Regions from separate parts of the Aquabacterium sp. G14 genome, predicted to be linked through region 1. Evidence: predicted binding sites of a transcription regulator. Region 1 holds the regulator's gene; each other region holds the start of a gene.

The links. The regulator NrdR, encoded in region 1, represses ribonucleotide reductase genes. The targets are predictions, from matches to a motif close to CACNANATNTNGTG.
Region 2: WIT60_RS04290 (ribonucleoside-diphosphate reductase subunit alpha) is a predicted target of NrdR. The motif match lies at 1,185-1,198, and genes of this name have one in related genera.
Region 3: WIT60_RS00410 (ribonucleoside triphosphate reductase) is a predicted target of NrdR. The motif match lies at 1,223-1,236, and genes of this name have one in related genera.

Annotation. Positions count from the first base shown of each region.
Region 1 covers NZ_JBBEYB010000004.1:99,968-102,228, forward strand. The annotation lists gene glyA (serine hydroxymethyltransferase) at 1-433, shown strand, start outside; gene nrdR (transcriptional regulator NrdR) at 530-1,012, shown strand; gene WIT60_RS06360 (type IV pilin protein) at 1,071-1,529, opposite strand; gene WIT60_RS06365 (PilX N-terminal domain-containing pilus assembly protein) at 1,541-2,155, opposite strand; gene WIT60_RS06370 (PilW family protein) at 2,159-2,261, opposite strand, start outside.
Region 2 covers NZ_JBBEYB010000002.1:420,392-422,652, reverse strand. The annotation lists gene WIT60_RS04290 (ribonucleoside-diphosphate reductase subunit alpha) at 1-1,082, opposite strand, end outside; gene ampD (1,6-anhydro-N-acetylmuramyl-L-alanine amidase AmpD) at 1,308-1,898, opposite strand; gene WIT60_RS04280 (sigma-54-dependent transcriptional regulator) at 1,888-2,261, opposite strand, start outside.
Region 3 covers NZ_JBBEYB010000001.1:76,766-79,026, reverse strand. The annotation lists gene WIT60_RS00410 (ribonucleoside triphosphate reductase) at 1-1,168, opposite strand, end outside; gene WIT60_RS00405 (cyclic di-GMP phosphodiesterase) at 1,395-2,261, opposite strand, start outside.

The sequences.
Region 1 (2,261 bases):
GGCCTTCAAGGAAGCCGCTTCGCCCGAGTTCAAGGCTTACCAACAGCAAGTGGTGAAGAACGCCGCCGCGCTGGCCGATACCCTGACCAAGCGTGGTCTGCGCATTGTGTCGGGCCGCACCGAAAGCCACGTGATGCTGGTGGACCTGCGTCCGAAGAACCTGACCGGCAAGGAAGCCGAGGCCATCCTAGGCGCCGCGCACATCACCTGCAACAAGAACGGCATCCCCAACGACCCGCAGAAGCCGATGGTGACTTCGGGTATCCGCCTGGGCTCGCCCGCGATGACCACCCGTGGTTTCAAGGAAGAGCAGGCCGTGCAGGTGGCCAACCTGATCGCCGACGTGCTGGACAATCCGCACGACGAAGCCACCATCGCCCGCGTGCGCGAGCAGGTGTCGGCCCTGACCAAGGCCTTCCCGGTCTACCGCTGAGCGCTGACGCCTTGATGCGTGCGTGATTCGGAACCCGGCCTGGATGTGATGTCCTCGCCGGGTTTTTGCTTGTCTTGAACCGAGAGAACCACACCGATGCGTTGCCCTTTTTGCGGACACCATGACACCCAGGTCGTGGAGACGCGTGACTCCGATGAAGGCGACTCAACCCGTCGCCGTCGCAAGTGTCATGGCTGCGACAAACGCTTCACGACCTATGAGCGGGCGGAAATCGACCTGCCGGCGATCGTCAAGCGCGATGGCAGGCGTACCGATTACGACCGCGCCAAACTCAAGGGCTCGATGCTGATTGCGCTGCGCAAGCGGCCGGTGAGTGCCGAGGCGCTGGAAGGTGCGCTGGAGGCGATTGAGGCCAAGTTGCGCCAGTGTGGCGAGAAGGAAGTGGTGTCTACGCAGTTGGGCGAATGGGTGATGCGCGAGTTGCGCAAGCTCGACAAGGTGGCCTATGTGCGCTTTGCGTCGGTGTACCGCAGCTTTGATGACGTCAGCGAGTTTGTCGCCGCCATCAAGGAGACGGGCAATAAGCGTGGCGCCAAGGGCGACGTCAGCGAAGACTGAACAGTGAGACCGATCGGGAGGTCGGTGAGCCAGGCGGAGCAGCTGTGAGCGCGGGAGGCTATCGCCAGCAGTGCGCCACGCTGACCGTGGTGCCCGTGATGCCGCGGGCTTGGTGTTGATTCAGGGTGAGGCTGCCGCAAGCGTCGTGAGCCATGGGGCCACCTGAGACCGGTGTGGCAGCCAGGGTGTAGCCGCTGGTGCTGGCCTGCGTGACGCTGATCACGTAGTGCGCGGGGCCCTGGCGAGGGGCCTGGTTCAGCGGTGCAGGCAGGGCCACGAGCGGTGCGCTCGGATCTCCGGTGTCGTAGCGGTGGTGCGCGGCGTAGTGGCGCTGCATGAAAAAGGCGGCGTCCATCAGGGCGGCCTGGGCTTCGGTGCGGTGGGCGCGTTGCAGGTGCGCGGCGTAGCTGGGGTAGGCCACGGCGGCGAGCACGCCGAGCAGCGCGAGAACGGTCAGCATTTCCGTCAGGGTGAAGCCACCATGCCGGTGGCCCGTGTTCGCAAGAGGGTGACACATGGGACAAGGACTCAGGGAGTCGGTGGGTTGAGCAGGGCGCGCCACACCCGACTTCCAAGCTGTGGTGAGGTGGCAGTGGGGCATCCGGCGCCGCCAGGGAGGCAACGGTGCACGGTGGACTGCACCCAGGCTGTGGCACCTTGTGTGGTTCGCCCCGCACTGTCTGCTTGGTGATCGGGGCTGAAGCCACGTGCAGTGACGGTGATCAGTTCCGGGTGCGCGGGGTGGATTTCGAGCAGGCACTGAGGGCGAGACGCGGGCACATAGGCGCTGTCGGTCGAGCTCATGGCCGCGGCGGGCACGGTGTGGGCCAAGACGTGGCTGCCATGCCAGCTGGACCACAGTGTCCACCGTGCCACTTCGGACGGTAGTGGCGCCGGGTGCACCGTGAATGCAGGCGTGATCTGCAAAAGCGCGTCCTCACAGTGGCGCAAGCCGATGTGCGCGGCCTCCCGGGCCAGGTTCTCCAGTCGCACGTTGAGGGTGATCTGTTCGGCGCTCAGGGAAGCACGCAGGGTGGCGCCAGAGACCAGGCTGATCACGGTCAGCAAGACCAGCACCACGACCAGTGCAATCCCATGTGCAGATGCGCGCTCCAGAAGGGCGTGTGGGCGTTGATGGCTCATGGATCACACAGGGTTGGGCACGCTCACGGTGGTGTGAAACGCGCGATACAGGCGCCGGTCGGGGGCGTTTTGAGTGGCGCCACTGCAATCTGTGTAGTTCATGGGG
Region 2 (2,261 bases), on a different contig from region 1:
GTGCCGGAGTTGAACAGCGTCGGGGTGGACGACATGAAGTCGAAGGACGACAGCAGCTCGTAGAACTCGATGGCGCGGGCTTCGCGGTCGATTTCATTGAGGGCCAGGCCCATGGCAACACGCATGAAGAAGGCCTGCGGCATCTCGATGCGTTGGCCGTCGTGGTGCAGGAAGTAGCGGTCGTACAGGGTCTGCAGGCCGAGGTAGTCGAAGTTCAGGTCGCGCTCGTACTTCAGCGCGGCGCCCAGGCGGGCCAAGTCAAACTGGGCCAGCTTTTCGTCGAGCAACTCGGCTTCGATGCCCTTCTTGATGAACTTGGGGAAGTACTCGGCGTAGCGCGTGGCCATGTCGGCGTGCGTCACTTCTTCGCCCAGGATCTCGCGGCGGATGGTGTGCATCAGCAGGCGGGCCGTGGCACGGGTGTAGGCCGGGTCGTGCTCGATGCGGGTGCGGGCAGCCAGGATGGCGGCCTTGTAGACCTCGTCGATGGAGACGCCGTCGTACAGGTTGCGCTGGGTCTCGGCCAGGATGGGCGCGGCCTTGACGTCTTCGCCCAGGCCTTCGCAGGCGGACTCGATCAGGGCTTGCAGGGCGGGCAGGTCGAGCGGGACGCGCTGGCCGCGGTCGATCACGGTGAGGGTGGGCAGGGCGGCGGCTTGTTGCTCGGACGCTTGCTTGGCGCGCTCCTGGGCCCGGCGCTCACGGTAGAGCACGTAGGCGCGGGCGACCTCGTGGTGGCCGCCGCGCATCAGGCCCAGTTCGACCTGGTCTTGCACGTCTTCGATGTGGAAGGTGCCACCGCTGGGGCGGGAGCGCAGCAAGCCACGCACCACGGCTTCGGTCAGGTTGTCGACGTCTTCACGCACGCTGGCCGAGGCAGCACCTTGGGTGCCATGCACGGCCAGAAAGGCCTTCATCAGGGCGACGGCAATCTTGCTCGGCTCGAAGGCCACGACGGCACCGTTGCGGCGGATGATCTGATAGCCGGCGTAGGCCGATTGGCGCGGCTCGGTGGCCACGGCGGAGGCGCCGGTGAAAGCAGAAGACGAGGGCGGCAAGGTGCTGGACGTGGACGTTTGCATGGAGTTCCCTTGGGGTTCGTCGGGCCGCACGACCGAGCGTGGCGGGCCCCAGATTCAGGCTTCCGAGCCCGACAAGGGTTCGTGGAGGCCACTGCGTCCGAGCACTATATCTGGTGTTTTGTGACATCGCAAGCACTAGGGGTAGTGTCTGCGAGGTTTGTGAGATCGGGGGAAGCCCCAGGATTCACGGCCACAAAAACGGACTTTCCAGAGGGGGAACGTCGCTCAGGCGAGCGCCTGGCCCCATGGAAAGACCTGGTCCGGCCAGGATGTGAGTGTTTGTAACTGGCGCCAATCGAACGCGCAGCCAGGGTCCTTCTTGCGGCCGGGGGCCACGTGTTCGTGCCCTGCAACCTGGTTGATCGGATAGTGCTGTGCGAGGGTGCGCAGCAATTCTCCGAGCCGGGTGTACTGCGCGGGCTCGAAGGGGCGGTCTTCCAGACCTTCGAGCTCGACGCCGACCGAGTAGTCGTTGCAGTTGTCGCGGCCCTGCCAGCTGGAGCGCCCAGCGTGCCACGCCCGCTCGTCCACCGACACGAACTGCAGCAGTTCACCGTCGCGGCGGATGACGAAGTGGGAGGACACCTCCATGCCGCGGATCTGATCGAAGTAGGGGTGGGCATCCCAGTCGAGCTGGTTGGTGAACAGCTGCTCGATCTCGGGGCCACCGTACTCCCCAGGGGGCAGGCTGATGGAGTGGATCACGGCCAGGGTCACGGCCGTGCCGGGCGGACGTGGGCCGAAGTTGGGAGACGGAACCGCGCGCGCATCGCGCAACCAGCCGTGTGACCAGAGGGGGGTAAGCTCAGATGGCATCGGGATCGAACTGTTCGTCCAACACCACGCCTTGATCCGTGATCTGGATGCCCAGTCGCGCCATGCGATAGCGCATCTGGCGGAGCGACAAGCCCAGGCTGCCCCCGGCAGCCGTGCGGTTGTTGCGATGCTTTTCCAGTGCGCGCACCAAGATGTCGCGCTCGATCTCATCGAGGTGTGCGGCCAGATCGCTGGGCAAAGGCGGGGAGGTGTCAGGCCGGGAGGTGCCCGCAGAAGCGATGACCGGAGGAGGGGCGTTCTGCGAGATCACATCAGGGAGAACAAAGGTACAGCGGTCTTCTGCGTGGTCGGGGATGGTCGGGGCAAGTCCGCGTTCGCACGCAATGCCCAGGTCCTCGGGCT
Region 3 (2,261 bases), on a different contig from region 1:
CGCGCAGGTCCAGCTGCAGGCGGCAGCACATCGAGCGGACCATGTTGGGCTCCAGGTCCGAGTTCAGGAAGTTCTGGAAATAGGGCAGGCCGTACTTGGCCGTCATCTCGAACAGGCGCTCGGTGTTGGGGTGCGCCCAATCGAAGTCGCGGGTGATGTTGTAGGTGGGGATGGGGAAGGTGAAGGCCCGGCCCTTGGCATCGCCCTGCATCATGACCTCGATGTAGGCGCGGTTGATCATGTCCATCTCGGCCTGCAGGTCGCCGTAGGCAAAGGGCATTTCCTCACCGCCGATGACGGGCACCTGCTCACGCAGGTCCTCCGGGCAGACCCAGTCAAAGGTGAGGTTGGTGAACGGCGTCTGGGTGCCCCAGCGCGAGGGCACGTTGAGGTTGTAGACCAGCTCCTGCATGCTCTGGCGCACGGCCTCGTAGCTCAGTGCGTCCTTGCGGATGTAGGGGGCCAGGTAGGTGTCGACCGAGCTGAAGGCCTGCGCCCCGGCCCACTCGTTTTGCAGCGTGCCCAGGAAGTTGACCATCTGCCCCATGGCGCTCGACAGATGCCGAGGGGGCGCCGACTCCACCTTGCCGGGCACACCGTTGAGGCCCTCGTGCAGCAGGGTGCGCAACGACCAGCCGGCGCAATAGCCCGAGAGCATGTCGAGGTCGTGGATGTGGAGGTCGGCCTCGCGGTGCGCCCCGCCGATGGCGGGCGGGTAGACGTGGGTGAGCCAGTAGTTGGCGATCACCTTGCCCGACACATTCAGGATCAGCCCGCCCAGCGAGTAACCCTGGTTGGCATTGGCGTTGACGCGCCAGTCCTGCTGCGAGAGGTACTCGTTGACCGAGCGCTCGACGTCCACCGCGCAGGCCGCATCGGCACGCAGCATCTGGTGCTGCTCGCGGTAGACGATGTAGGCGCGCGCCGTGTCGAAGTGACCGGCCTCGATCAAGGTGCGCTCAACCTGGTCTTGCACCTGCTCCACCGTGGGCACGCGGCGGGTCAGGTTCGCCACGACCTGGGCGGCCAGTGCCTGGGCGCGATCCTGCCCGAACTCCCCGGTGGCCCGGCCTGCGCTGGCGATGGCCTCCACGATTTTGTCGGCGTGGAAGGTGGCCGCCGTGCCGTTGCGCTGGATGACGGCAACCGGCGTCTCGGACCCGGTCATTGTTGGAACTGGCATGAGTCAAACCCTATATATAGTGCATTTTCTTTGTGAAAACACTATATGTAGTGTCATGACTCCGTCTACCAACGAGTTTGACCTCACTCAAACCGAGTCAAAATCGCCGTCAAACGATGGGTCAAGCCTTGCATGGACACAGGGCGGCACATCCTGAGCACCCAGAAGTCGGGTCAGGAACAGGCGTCAACCTGCCATGAAAGCGCGCGCTTCAACCCGGCTGGTTCCAGAGCTGATCGAGGTTCTGGAACCCCCACTGGCTCTTGGACTCGCGCGAGACGATCTGGTCCACGGTCTTGCCCAGGTCGAGCAGCTCGACCGGGATCGGTTGATTCGATTTGGTCGAGAAAAACACCCGCACGATGGGCGACAGCAGCGAGCCGCTGCCTTGCTCCACCACCACGGCCAGACGGCCGGACTGCAGCTTGACCAGCGAGCCGGTGGGGTAGATGCCGATGCTCTTGACGAAGGCCTGGAAGACGCGATCGTCGAAGTGGCCTTCCTTGGTCCAGGCCGCCATCTTCATCAGCGAGTCGGCCGGGTCCCAGCCCGCCTTGTAAGGGCGGTTGGAGGTGATGGCGTCGTACACGTCGCACACCGCGCCCATCTTGGCGTACAGGCTGATCTCATCACCCTTGAGACCCTTGGGATAGCCGCGGCCGTTGATCTTTTCATGGTGGTGCAGGCACACGTCCAAGGCCACCGGCCCCACGCCACCGCCTTCCTTGAGGAGCTTGTAGCCCTCTTCGGGATGGCTCTTCATGATGGCGAACTCTTCTTGCGTGAGGGCGCCGGGCTTGTTGAGCACCTCCAGAGGCATCAGGGCCTTGCCCATGTCGTGCACCAAGCCAGCCATGCCGGCTTCGCGCGCCTGCGACTCGCTGAGTTTGAGTTGGCGGGCCAGCGACACCATCAGCGCGCACACCGCCGCCGAGTGCATGAAGGTGTAGGCGTCGCTCGTCTTCAGGCGCGCCAGGCTGACCAGGGCGCCGGGGTTGCGCTCGACCGAGTCGGCAATCTCGTTGACCAGGGGCAGGCAGTGCTCGGTGTCGAGGGCCTTGCCCATGCGGGCGTCCTG